4 regions of the Bacillus sp. BC05(2025) genome follow, and region 1 is predicted to be linked to each of the others. Evidence: riboswitches for the same ligand, from Rfam matches in the RefSeq annotation. Region 1 holds a riboswitch; each other region holds the start of a gene.
The links. Region 1 has a riboswitch for thiamine pyrophosphate ahead of tenA (thiaminase II). Riboswitches for the same ligand answer to the same signal wherever they lie in the genome.
Positions count from the first base shown of each region.

Region 2: it holds a riboswitch for thiamine pyrophosphate, as region 1 does, so the genes downstream of both, thiM (hydroxyethylthiazole kinase) here and tenA (thiaminase II) in region 1, are expected to answer to the same signal.
Region 3: it holds a riboswitch for thiamine pyrophosphate, as region 1 does, so the genes downstream of both, thiT (energy-coupled thiamine transporter ThiT) here and tenA (thiaminase II) in region 1, are expected to answer to the same signal.
Region 4: it holds a riboswitch for thiamine pyrophosphate, as region 1 does, so the genes downstream of both, tenA (thiaminase II) here and tenA (thiaminase II) in region 1, are expected to answer to the same signal.

Region 1 is NZ_JBWYRA010000002.1:906,788-909,987, reverse strand. Features, by position in the region: gene ACZ76X_RS10585 (hypothetical protein) at 1-145, opposite strand, end outside; gene ACZ76X_RS10580 (SH3 domain-containing protein) at 151-1,311, opposite strand; TPP riboswitch at 1,581-1,693, shown strand; TPP riboswitch at 1,754-1,857, shown strand; gene tenA (thiaminase II) at 1,940-2,635, shown strand; gene ACZ76X_RS10570 (ABC transporter ATP-binding protein) at 2,604-3,200, shown strand, end outside.
Region 2 is NZ_JBWYRA010000009.1:100,829-104,028, forward strand. Features, by position in the region: gene thiE (thiamine phosphate synthase) at 1-563, opposite strand, end outside; gene thiM (hydroxyethylthiazole kinase) at 580-1,386, opposite strand; TPP riboswitch at 1,459-1,568, opposite strand; gene topB (DNA topoisomerase III) at 1,837-3,200, shown strand, end outside.
Region 3 is NZ_JBWYRA010000010.1:108,197-111,396, forward strand. Features, by position in the region: gene feoB (ferrous iron transport protein B) at 1-1,105, opposite strand, end outside; gene ACZ76X_RS23985 (FeoA family protein) at 1,102-1,329, opposite strand; TPP riboswitch at 1,524-1,625, shown strand; gene thiT (energy-coupled thiamine transporter ThiT) at 1,712-2,380, shown strand; gene ACZ76X_RS23995 (sensor histidine kinase) at 2,589-3,200, opposite strand, start outside.
Region 4 is NZ_JBWYRA010000001.1:128,881-132,080, forward strand. Features, by position in the region: gene pdxR (MocR-like pyridoxine biosynthesis transcription factor PdxR) at 1-24, shown strand, start outside; gene ddlB (D-alanine--D-alanine ligase) at 147-1,061, shown strand; TPP riboswitch at 1,136-1,241, shown strand; gene tenA (thiaminase II) at 1,365-2,054, shown strand; gene ACZ76X_RS00665 (heterocycloanthracin/sonorensin family bacteriocin) at 2,451-2,750, shown strand; gene ACZ76X_RS00670 (nucleoside 2-deoxyribosyltransferase) at 3,164-3,200, shown strand, end outside.

The DNA of each region.
Region 1 (3,200 bases):
AAGATTCCATCATAATTTCTAAAGCAACAAAAGCAATGATAATAGATAAAAATACAGTATTTGTATTGTAAATGATTAAACAACAGATTAAACCTAAAAAGGCTAAGTATTCAATTAAGAGAGGTATATTGATATTGCGTGGCATACAATTTACCTAACTAAATATGGCAGTGGGTTTACTGCATTTGTTTTTTCAAAATTCCATTCTCCATTGTGTAATTCAAAATGAAGATGTTGCCCGTATGAATGACCTGTGTTTCCCATATGACCTACTAATTGTCCAGCTTGTACTTGATCACCAGCTTGTACAGTGCGATCTTTCATGTGAGCATAGACTGTTGTATATAATTTCCCATTTATTTGATGGGCGATGAACACAACATTGCCATAGCTAGCTGAATAATATGATTTCACAACTTTACCTGCCGCCGCCGCTTGGATAGAGACATTACCTGGAGCTGCGATATCTATACCATAATGCATTTGTTCCCAGCGCATATCAAAGGTTGAGCTAATTTTTCCTTGTGTAGGGAATTTGAAAACTGCTGGAATGGAAGTAGGTTGAGCTGTTTGAGCTTGTGATTGCGTTTGGTTTTGCACCACATAATGTTTTGCGACATATCCGTATCCTGTGCCAAAACGAATTTTATACCAAGTTCCTACAGTTTCCACTACTTGTAATTGTGTACCATTTTGTAATGAACCAAGTAGTGCACTACTTGTACTAGCGTTGCTACGTACATTAAGTTTAGGTGTTGCAACTGTGTATTTCGTATTATTTTGAACTGTGATGCCTTTCACTAAAGCCTGTGAACCATTAGAAACGAATGCTTTTTGTACATAACCTGTTTTGCCATTATGTAAAATTTTATACCACTCGCCTTGTTCTTCTTCAATGGTAACGAATTTCCCATTTGGTAATACATCTAAAATTGAAGATTCTAAATTAGGTTCAGAACGAACGTTTAATGCATTGGCATTAACGATATATTGATTATTAGATTGAAGTTTGTTTTTTAGTAGAATAGAATCTTTTTGTACGTAACCTACTTTATTATTAACAGATACTTTATACCAACCATTAGTTGTTCCAAGTATGTTCACTTTCGTATTAAAGCGAATTGTATCAATTGATGAGCTATTTGCGTTATCTTTTGTATGTAAGGCTACTTGATCAACTTTTACATATCCAGTTTTCCCATTAGATAATTGTTCAGCGTTGGCTGTTTGTACATTTGTTTCTCCCATAGAAGGAAGTAAAGAAGCAATTGCGACAGTAGTTGCTGTTAAAGCAGTAGCTTTCATATTCATATAATAGAGACCTCCTCTAGTTGTATAGTTGTAATTTTATTATAGTATAAAGATATAATATAGTGGGTTTATTCACATAAATGTAATATGAAATCAATATAAAAATAAATTTTTTGAGGATAATGATTCCTTTTTATCCAATTCATTAGGATAATAATTTCTAAGATAGAATATAAGTATTATATGGCTTCGTTATTTTGTTGACAATTGAGAAAATTAAAACAGTTGATGATGTCTTATTACGGTGTTATACTGACAGTGATAATTTTATAGTTTGCTAGGAGAGCTGGTGTTGCCAGCTGAGAGTAAGACCTTAAGTCTTTGATCCTTTTTATTACCTGATCTAGATTATGCTAGCGTAGGGAAGCACTTCGGACACTAATAATAAGTCCCCGTTTCTTTGCGTATAGAAACGGGGCTTTTTTGTTTAAAAATTTCATATTTAAACCACTAGGGGTGCTTGTTGTGCTGAGAGAGGAATAATCCTTAACCCTTATCACACCTGATCTAGGTAATACTAGCGAAGGGAAGTGGAACAACGAATAAATTATAATTTTATTTGTTGTAACCACTTCTTATTTAGAAGTGGTTTTTTATTTATATACATATACCGGAAGGGGATAGGGAAATGAAATTTTGCGATAGATTATTAGAAACTGTACAACCAGTTTGGGAGATGAGTCATAATCATCCATTTGTTGTAGGTATGGGGGATGGCACGTTAGAAAAAGATAAGTTTCAGTATTACATTATTCAAGATTATTTATATTTGTTAGATTATGCAAAGCTATATGCCATCGGTGTTGTAAAGGCAACGAATCCACAAGTAATGGGGAAATTTGCTGAACAAATTGATGGGATATTAAATGGAGAAATGACAATTCATAAACAATATGCAAAAAGACTTGGGATTTCTATAGAGGAGATAGAGTCTGCAAAACCATCTGCTAAAAATTTAGCTTATACAAATTACATGATGTCTGTATCTCAAAATGGCACACTTGCGGAATTAATAGCAGCACTTCTGCCATGTATGTGGAGCTACTGGGAAATTGGAAAGCGTTTAAATGATATTCCTGGAGCAAGAGATCATGAGTTTTTTGGTGAGTGGATTCAAGGCTATAGTTCTGAAGAATATGGCAACCTTTGTGTTTGGTTAATCGATTTATTAAATGAAATGGCAGTTGGAAAGTCTGAAAAAGAGCTAGATCGATTAGAGGAGATTTTCCTATATTCCAGTCGATTTGAATATTTATTCTGGGATATGTCCTACCGTAAGGAGATGTGGGGATTTGAGGAGCAAGAACATACTACAGTTTCATAATGTTTCTTTTCATTATGATGAGAAACCAATCATCAAGGAATTAAATGCTTCTATACAAGATAAAGAGTTTGTAAGTATTATCGGACCGAGTGGATGCGGGAAAAGTACTTTATTTCGCCTTATTACAGGTTTAGAAGAAGCAAGTACGGGACAGATAGAGCTGACAGAAACAAAGAGCCATCCTGTAGGGTATATGCCCCAAAAAGATATGCTCCTGCCGTGGAGAACGATTATTGAGAATGCTGCCCTGCCGTTAGAGTGCCAAGGTGTACAGAAGAAAGAAGCACAAATAAAAGCGAAGGAACTGCTACATAAATTTGGCTTACAAGGGTACGAGACAAAATATCCGAAAGATTTATCTGGTGGTATGAGACAACGTGTATCCTTTATTCGAACTTTATTAACAGGCGGGGAGATATTGCTGTTAGATGAACCGTTTAGCTCGTTGGATGCTTTAACGAAGGCATCTTTGCAAGAATGGTTGTTTGAACAATGGAAAGAGTGGGAAAAAACAATTTTGTTTATCACTCATGATGTGGAAGAAGCATTGTTTCTTTCTAATCGA
Region 2 (3,200 bases), on a different contig from region 1:
CCCGCTTCTATAACTGAAGCTGTATTGTCAATTGTAATGCCGCCAATCCCGACGATCGGTATTGTAATTCCTTGTTCTCTAAAATGAGCTAAACCTTTCGTTCCTTGCACAGCTTTCGTATCTTTTTTCGTATTCGTTGGGAAAATAGGGCCGACACCTAAATAATCAGCTCCGTTTTCAATCGCCCAGCGTGCTTCTTCAATTGTATGTGTAGATACACCAACAATTTTATCCCCCATTTTTTCACGAACAGAAGTAATCCCTTCATCATCTTGTCCAACATGTACGCCATCTGCATCTAACTCAAGAGCTAGCTCCACATCATCATTTACGATAAACGGTACACCGTACTCCTTACAAATTGCTTGTAGTTCTTTTGCGAAACAAATGTGTTTCTCTCCCGTTAAAGCGCCTGCGCCCTTTTCACGAAATTGAAAAATTGTTATACCGCCTTCAAGTGCATCTCTCAATACTTGCAGTGGATCCTTCGTACAATTGTTACTTCCCATAATAAAATATACTGATAACAACCTAGACATTTCTGCCTTTGAAATACGCGACATTTATTTTCCCTCCTTATTATATAACCTCAATCTTCCCATACTTCTCTATATCACCTGAAGTAGTATTCGCTAACTGATTTAAAAATTCAATTTGGAAACTACCAGGTCCTTTTTCCACCGTCTTGGCAGCTGCCAGTTCCGCAGCTACACCATAAAATGTTAATGCTGCTACTGCCGCCTTTACATAATCCTTTTCTACCGCTACAAATGCTCCTATTACAGAAGTTAGTAAACAACCAGTTCCCGTAACTTTCGTTAAAATAGGGTGACCATTTTGAATAAGGATTGTTCGCTCTCCATCTGTAACAACATCTTCTTTTCCAGTAATTACCGCAACTGTATTTAGTTCATCTGCTGCCTGTTTTGCAATACTTACGACATTGCCATTCCCAGCACCAGCGTCTACTCCTTTAATTTCCCATCTCTCATTAATAACGTTCGCTATTTCAGCTGCATTTCCGCGAATAATTGCTAACTCGATTTCAGCCGGAATATGTCTCGCAACTTCTGTTCGATACGATGTTGCTCCTGCACCAACTGGATCAAACAGTACTGGTACATTGTTCACATTTGCTGATTTACCAGCAAGTAACATCGCTTCTACCTCGTCAGGACGAAGTGTACCCATGTTCAAAACAAGCGCCCCAGCAATGCTAGCCATTTCTGCTACTTCTTCTTTTGCATATGCCATTACAGGCGATGCTCCTAACGCTAACAAACCGTTAGCTGTAAAATTTGTGACAACAACATTTGTAATATTATGAACGAGCGGATTAGACTCTCTCACCAAATCCACTACTTTACTAATTTCTTTCATATTCATCCTTCTCATCTCCTAACTATAGTGATGGGAGATACACAAAAAGACACTTTGCGCGTACGCAAAGTGCCTGAACATGTGTTTTTACACTCTCCCTACGCTGGCATTATCCAACAGGTTCAAATGGTCAATGACGGATTAGTCATACTCTCAGTTTGCATCCACAAACTCCCATGTGTTTAGTATTCTTCTACTTCAAAGTCTACTCTTATTCTAGTAAAATAACAAGTTCTTTACTTTTCTATTCAATATAGAAGCAACAAATAAAACAATACGCATAATAACTATCTATTTCTCACAGTCTCATCATGGTGCATATTATGTTCTGTCACCATCATTCACTTTCAAACAGATGTTATCCCATTAAAAAACGTTCAAATCTGGAGCGAAACTGAATCTCAAGAAGATGTATGCTATAGTTAACGTATGGAAATTTGAAAGGATGTTTTAAATATGTCAAAAAGCGTTGTAATCGCTGAAAAGCCTTCCGTTGCACGTGATATTGCTCGCGTACTGAAGTGCGATAAAAAAGGAAATGGTTACCTTGAAGGTAGTAAATATATTGTAACTTGGGCTTTAGGTCATCTTGTTACATTAGCAGATCCAGAAAGCTATGATGTGAAATATAAAAAGTGGAATTTAGAAGATTTACCTATGCTACCTGAGCGTTTGAAATTAACGGTTATTAAACAAACTGGGAAACAATTTAATGCTGTAAAAAGTCAGCTACTTAGAAAAGATGTAAATGAAATTATTGTAGCAACAGACGCTGGGCGTGAAGGAGAATTAGTCGCTCGTTGGATTATTGATAAGGTTCGAATTAACAAACCAATTAAACGTCTATGGATTTCATCCGTTACTGATAAAGCAATTAAAGATGGTTTTGCAAATTTAAAACCAGGTAAAGCATATGACAATTTATACGCTTCAGCAGTTGCACGTTCAGAAGCTGACTGGTATATCGGTCTTAACGCGACTCGCGCTTTAACGACTCGCTTTAATGCCCAGCTGAATTGCGGCCGTGTGCAAACACCTACTGTCGCTATGATCGCTAATCGTGAAGATGAAATAAAGAACTTCAAAGCTCAAACTTACTACGGTATCGAAGCGCAAACAACTGATAAGTTAAAATTAACTTGGCAAGATGCAAACGGCAATAGCCGTAGTTTTAATAAAGAAAAAATTGATGATATTGTAAAAGTTTTAGATAAGCATAATGCTACTGTTGTGGAAATTGATAAAAAACAGAAGAAGTCATTCTCTCCTGGTCTTTACGATTTAACTGAATTACAACGTGATGCAAATAAAAAGTTCGGTTACTCTGCGAAAGAAACATTAAACATTATGCAGAAATTGTATGAGCAACATAAAGTGCTAACATACCCTCGTACAGATTCACGCTATATTTCATCTGATATTGTTGGAACACTTCCAGAACGTCTAAAGGCGTGCGGAGTTGGAGAGTACCGTCCTTTAGCACATAAAGTATTACAAAAGCCTATCAAGGCTAATAAATCATTTGTTGATGATAGTAAAGTAAGCGATCATCACGCAATTATTCCGACAGAAGGATACGTTAATTTCTCTGCCTTCACAGATAAAGAACGTAAAATTTATGATTTAGTTGTCAAACGTTTCTTAGCCGTTTTATTCCCAGCATTCGAATACGAACAACTAACGTTACGCACAAAAGTTGGCAATGAAACGTTCATTGCACGCGGAAAAACAATTTTACATGCCGGCTGGAAGGAAGTATACGAAAATCGCTTTGAAGATGATGATGTAACAGATGACGTAAAAGAGCAACTTCTACCTCG
Region 3 (3,200 bases), on a different contig from region 1:
TATATCCTGAGTCTTCTAATAATGAAATGAAAAAGAATAGTGCAAAGATTTGTGGAACGAATACTAATACAGCACCAACACCGGCAATAATACCTTCTGTAACGAGTGCTTGAATAAAATCAGAAGCTCCGACACTTGTAAGTCCAGCTGTCACCCAATCCGTAAGCTGCCCACCAAAAAACTCATCTAACATATCTGACAATGGTGTCCCAATCCACGTAAACGTAACCTGAAAAATAAAAAACATAACTGCTAAAAAGATTGGAAGTCCTAAAATTTTATGTGTAATTAATCTATCAATTTTTTCTGAAAAAGGAATTTTTCCTTCTTTCTCATGCTTCATAACATTTGTTTTTAACTTTTCAATATACGCTTCACGAGTTTTATAAATATGCTCTTCCAACGTACAATCAAGTTTTTCTTCTAAGCGAGATCGAATGGCTACAAGTTCCTTATAAATTGGTAATGCTTTCATTTCTTTTTCTACTACTTCGTTATTGCTTAAAAATTGAAGAGCTAACCATCTTGGATGCTTGTAATTCGCTTTCTCTAAAAGAGCTATTACCTCTCCAATTCCTTCATCCATCTGTACACCATATGAAATAATGAATGGCTTTTTCTCATTTTTGTCATTTTCTTTAAGAGTCGCAAGTAATTCTTCACAGCCTTTTCCGCTTCTTGCAACGACAGGAATGACTGTTACACCTAATAACTCTGATAATCGTTTTACATCAATTACAATGCCTCGTTGCTTTGCCACATCGACCATATTTAATCCGATCGAAACCGGCTTTCCAAACTCAAGTAATTGCAACGTTAAATGCATATTTCGTTCAAACTGCGAGGAATCTACAATATTTAACATATGCTGAAATTCTTCTGTTAATAGAAAGTTTGTTACAACACCTTCATCACGCGAAACGGGATTTAAATCATAAACACCTGGTAAATCAATCAATGTTCCTTGCTTATCTTTTAATTTACCAACCTTCTTTTCTACTGTTACACCGCTCCAGTTCCCTACATATTCATAAGAACCAGTAAGTGCATTAAATAATGATGTCTTTCCTGTATTCGGATTCCCTAGCAAAGCTACCTTATTCACGCTAATTCCACCTTTATCATTTTCGCGTCACAATGACGAATACTAATTAACTGTCCACGACACTCCAATGTACAAGGACCTTTGAACATCGCTTTCTGCTTCAGGCGAAGTTCGCTTCCTTCAGCAAGACCGAAAGCAGCTAGTCTACGCTTTAATAGCTGATCTAAAGACTGAATACTTTTTACTAATACTTTCTCTCCAATTTTAATATCTACTAAGCTCATAACCTTCCCCCTCAGAAGAGAATGATAATTATTTTCAAAAAAATTATACCACACCCAATTTCTCTTGTACTATACCCTTTTGCTTCATATTTATTAACATTTCGCTACAATTCTATTTCAATTATTGTCATACTGTATTCGTTTGCCATTCTCATCCATTTCGCTTACAATAAACAATAGCAAATAAAGAATCTCGTTATCACTGGGGGAGCCATGCCGCTGAGAGGGAACACTTCGTTCCGACCCTTCGAACCTGTTAGTTAATGCTAACGCAGGGATTGTGCAAACGTCCGAAATACATACCTCTTTTTATTTACGTATTTCGTATCCTCCTATGATATCTATTCTTTTTTTGTACAACTTGGATTTAGGGGGAGACAACATGCGTAACACCAATTTACAAGCGATGATCGAATCTGCTATTCTTGCAGCCTTCGCCTTGGTCATCGATATTTTACCATTATCAATTAAACTTCCAACAGGCGGTTCCATTTCATTTGCTATGATTCCTATTTTTATTATTGCATACCGCTGGGGCTTTAAATCAGCTTTCTTAGGTGGTTTAGTTTGGGGACTATTACAAATTGTCGTGGGAGATGCTTACATTTTAACACCTGTTCAAGCATTCATTGAGTACTTCATTGCCTTTGCTTTTATCGGATTTGCTGGCTTATTCTATCGTCCAATTCAAAAAGCACTTTTAACGTCTAATGAAAATAACTTAGAACAATCAAGTTTAGGTAGCCGCAAAGAAAAACCTTCATCAAAACAAAACAAAGGTAAGAAAGTCCTTGCGTATATTATCCTCGCTACATTTATCGGTAGCTTTGCTCGCTACTTCTGTCACTTTATCGCCGGTATTATTTTCTGGGGACAATATGCACCAAAAGGTCAATCAGCAGTTCTATATTCATTAATTGTAAACGGCAGTACAATGCTCGGTTCTTTTATTTTATGTACCGTTTTACTTATATTTTTATTTCTTACTTCACCCCGCTTATTCAAAAGCATCAATGCTTATCAACTGAATTCGAACAAAAAGGGCGCTTAATGAGCGCTCTTTTTTTCATATCGTAATATCAATTAAAAATACAATAAATGCACAAAAGAAAATAAATACCATTATACTTAGCCAATTGCTATGCACGGTTGATCGACTCCTTACATAACCTCATTTTCTAACCAGATTATATCGCTTAAAAATAAAGATTAGGTAAAGATAATATGAAAATAAATTAAAAAAGCGTAGCATATATCATCTACACTTTTTTCGTTAAGTAAAAGTAAAATAATACACCGTCTTCTGTATTCTTTACTCCATATTCAGCTTCGTGTAATTCTAAAATATTTTTAGAAATAGCTAGCCCAAGCCCCGTCCCACCTTGCGAACGCTTGCGAGCTGCATCCACGCGATAAAAACGATTCCAAATTTTATCTAATTGCTCTTCTTCAATGTGAGTACCTTTATTTTCAATACACACTTTTATACGATCCTTCTCATCTATTGTAGAAATAATAATATCTTCTTTATTTGGTGTGTAACGTATCGCATTCGTAATGAAGTTCACGATGACTTGTTCAATTCGACTTTGATTTGCAACTACTTCAAATGAACATATATTTTTATGCACATGAAGTTCTTTTTTCTCTATTTCCACAGAAAGATGTTCACATATATCTTCAATTACAGCATCAATATAAAATGCTCCCTTTTTCATTTTATATGTACCTGACTCAAATTTAGCTAACTCAAGCATATCCAAAATTAACGTATCCATTTTATCTACTTCTCGTTCCATTGCTTGAAAATAGTACTCTTTTTTATGCTCAGCTACCCCATCTTTTAAAATAGAAATACAGCTTTTCATAAT
Region 4 (3,200 bases), on a different contig from region 1:
ATAATCGGTGATACAATAAAGTGAAGCTTTAATCAGTGGGGGGGTGTTCATCCCACACCTAACTGCATTGCTTCCGCTGAATTTTGAGGTGGGGGTCTTACTGCCTGTTAATGCGGGATAAAAAAATGAAATTTGGAGTTGAGGAAATGAGAATTGGCGTTATTATGGGGGGAGTATCCTCTGAAAAACAAGTATCAATTATGACTGGAAATGAAATGATTGCAAATTTAGATGAAAATAAATATGAAATCGTACCGATTACGTTAAATGAAAAAATGGATTTAATCGAAAAAGCGAAAGACATTGATTTTGCATTACTCGCATTACACGGAAAATACGGAGAAGATGGAACTGTTCAAGGGACACTTGAAAGTTTAGGTATTCCTTATAGCGGAAGCAATATGTTATCTAGCGGTATATGTATGGACAAAAATATTTCGAAAAAGATTTTACGTTATGAAGGTATAGAAACACCTGATTGGATTGAACTTACAAAAATGGAGGATCTAAATGTTGATGAACTAAATCAGTTAGGATTTCCGTTAGTGGTAAAACCAAACTCTGGTGGCTCAAGTGTCGGGGTAAAGATTGTCTATAATAAAGACGAATTAATTTCAATTCTGGAAACTGTATTTGAATGGGATTCGGAGGTAGTAATAGAGAAATATATAAAAGGTGACGAGATTACATGTTCCATTTTTGATGGAAAACAATTACCTATCATTTCAATTCGACATGCGGCTGAGTTCTTTGATTACAATGCGAAATATGATGCTGCTAGTACAATTGAAGAAGTTATCGAACTTCCAGCTGAACTGAAGGAACGTGTAAACAAAGCTTCACTGGCTTGCTATAAAGCATTAAAGTGCAGCGTTTATGCAAGGGTGGATATGATGGTGAAGGATGGTATTCCATATGTAATGGAGATTAATACATTACCAGGGATGACGCAAGCGAGTTTACTACCAAAAAGTGCAGCTGCAGCGGGAATTGAATATAGTAAACTATTAGATATGATTATTGAAACTTCATTAAGAGTAAGAAAAGAAGAAGGCTTTTAAGTAGCGGTATCATAAATGATTTTTGACAGTTACATGAAGTATGTTATGATGAATACAATACGAAAATTAAATATTTTATCCACTAGGGGGGCCTATTATAGGCTGAGATCAAATTGGAATTTGAGACTCTTAGTACCTGATCTGGTTAATGCCAGCGTAGGGAAGTGGGAAAGACATTGCTATTTTATGAATAAAAACTGTCACTTTCACTTTCTTTACGCCTGTAAAGAAAGTTTTTTTGTTTTACAGATATAATAATGGTGGGTAAATACTTAAATTTCATACATAATTGGAGGGATTTAAATGACTTTTTCACAATCATTACGTAAAGAAGTAGACTCAATTTGGGAAGCTAGTTTTCATCATCCTTTTGTAAAAAAACTTGGTGAAGGAACGTTAGATTTAGCTAGTTTTCGCTATTATGTGCTTCAAGATTCGTATTATTTGAGTCACTTTGCTAGAGTACAAACTTTAGGAGCTGCAAAAGCATTGGAATTAGAAACGACAGCTCGTATGGCACACCATGCTCAAAATACATATGAAGCGGAATTATCCTTACATGAGAATTTTGCGAAGAAACTAGGGATCACACAAGAAGAAAAAGATAATTTTATTCCTGCTCCAACTGCATACGCATATACTTCACATATGTATCGTGCTGCGTATGAAGGACATTTAGGTGATATCATTGCAGCAATTTTACCTTGCTATTGGTTGTATTATGAAATTGGTGAGCGTTTAAAAGAGTGTCAGCCAGAAGAGCCAATTTATAACGAATGGATTTCTGCTTACGGATCTGATTGGTTCCGTACATTAGTTGAAGAGCAAATTACACGGTTAGATACTATCGCTGAAAAAGTAACAGAGGCAGACCGAAATCGAATGAAACAACATTTTATTATAAGTAGTCAATATGAATATTCATTTTGGGAAATGGCCTATACATTAGAAAAGTGGCCGGTAAGTATAGAAGAGAAAAACGTAATAGGATAAAGACAAGAGGTATTGCAAAAGGCGCATCAATCTAAGTGCGTCTTTTTTCAATTTATCCCGCGTTAACGGACAGTAAAACTCCCACCTCAAAATTCAGTTGGAGCAAAGAAGTTAGGTGGGAGTCGGGCTGTCCGTTAACGTCCGATTGGTGAGGGCTGATAATCAGTGGGGGGTGAACAAAACCCCCACTGATTAAAGTTTCACTTTATAAAAATGAGCCCGTGGAAAAATAACCGAAAAATAGGTACATGAACAAGATACATCATCTAGTGATAGGTCATATTTTGTAGGTGTACGTATTGAACTTAGTTTATAGCGCTATTTCTACTAAGATTTAACAAACAGAAATATAGGAAAGCGTCAAAAGGTTATAGTTAATAAAAGGAGGTCATGAAAATGAATCAATTCCAACAAGAACTACAAGCGTTAAGCCTTAATGATTACCAGTCTGGAAATGTTGTGTATTGGGACCAGCAAAACCAATATCCATATTACTATATTGAAGATGGTGCTCGTCGCTGTGGCGGCTGTGGTGGATGTGGCGGTCGTTGCGGCGGATTTCGTTGTGGTGGATTCCGTTGTTTTGGTTGCTTCGGTTGTTTTGGTTGTTTTAGTTGTGGAGGTTGTGGCAGCTGTGGTAGTTGCTCTAATTGTTTTAATGGTACTTCTGATGCTATTGTAATATATGAATATTGACTACGAATATTCATATAAAATATTAGCTTTATACATGTACATGTCGACAAAGAATATAGCGCCATCGCTAGTGGATATATTCAATCATTCAAGTAAAAGAGTAACTCTTACCTTACTCTTTGTTCATATAATATAGGCTTGTTAGCGGAAATCCAAGACTCTTTATATTGAGAAATCAAGAAAAATCATTTTAAAGAGTCTTATCTTTTTTTCATACATTAAAGAGAAGCTAGCAAAAGCTAACTACTCGACCCTAGGGTATGAAGGGAATAAGAAACTGTATTTTGTGTTATAGACAGAATGTTTTGTTTTATTGAAGGGATAGATATTCATATTTTTTAAAATTAACGATACTATCCATGTAATATACGAAATATTTAAATTTTATAAGAGTGAAAGGATGTATAGGTGATATGGAGAAAAAGAATACCAGGGTTGTTAGGGTATTTA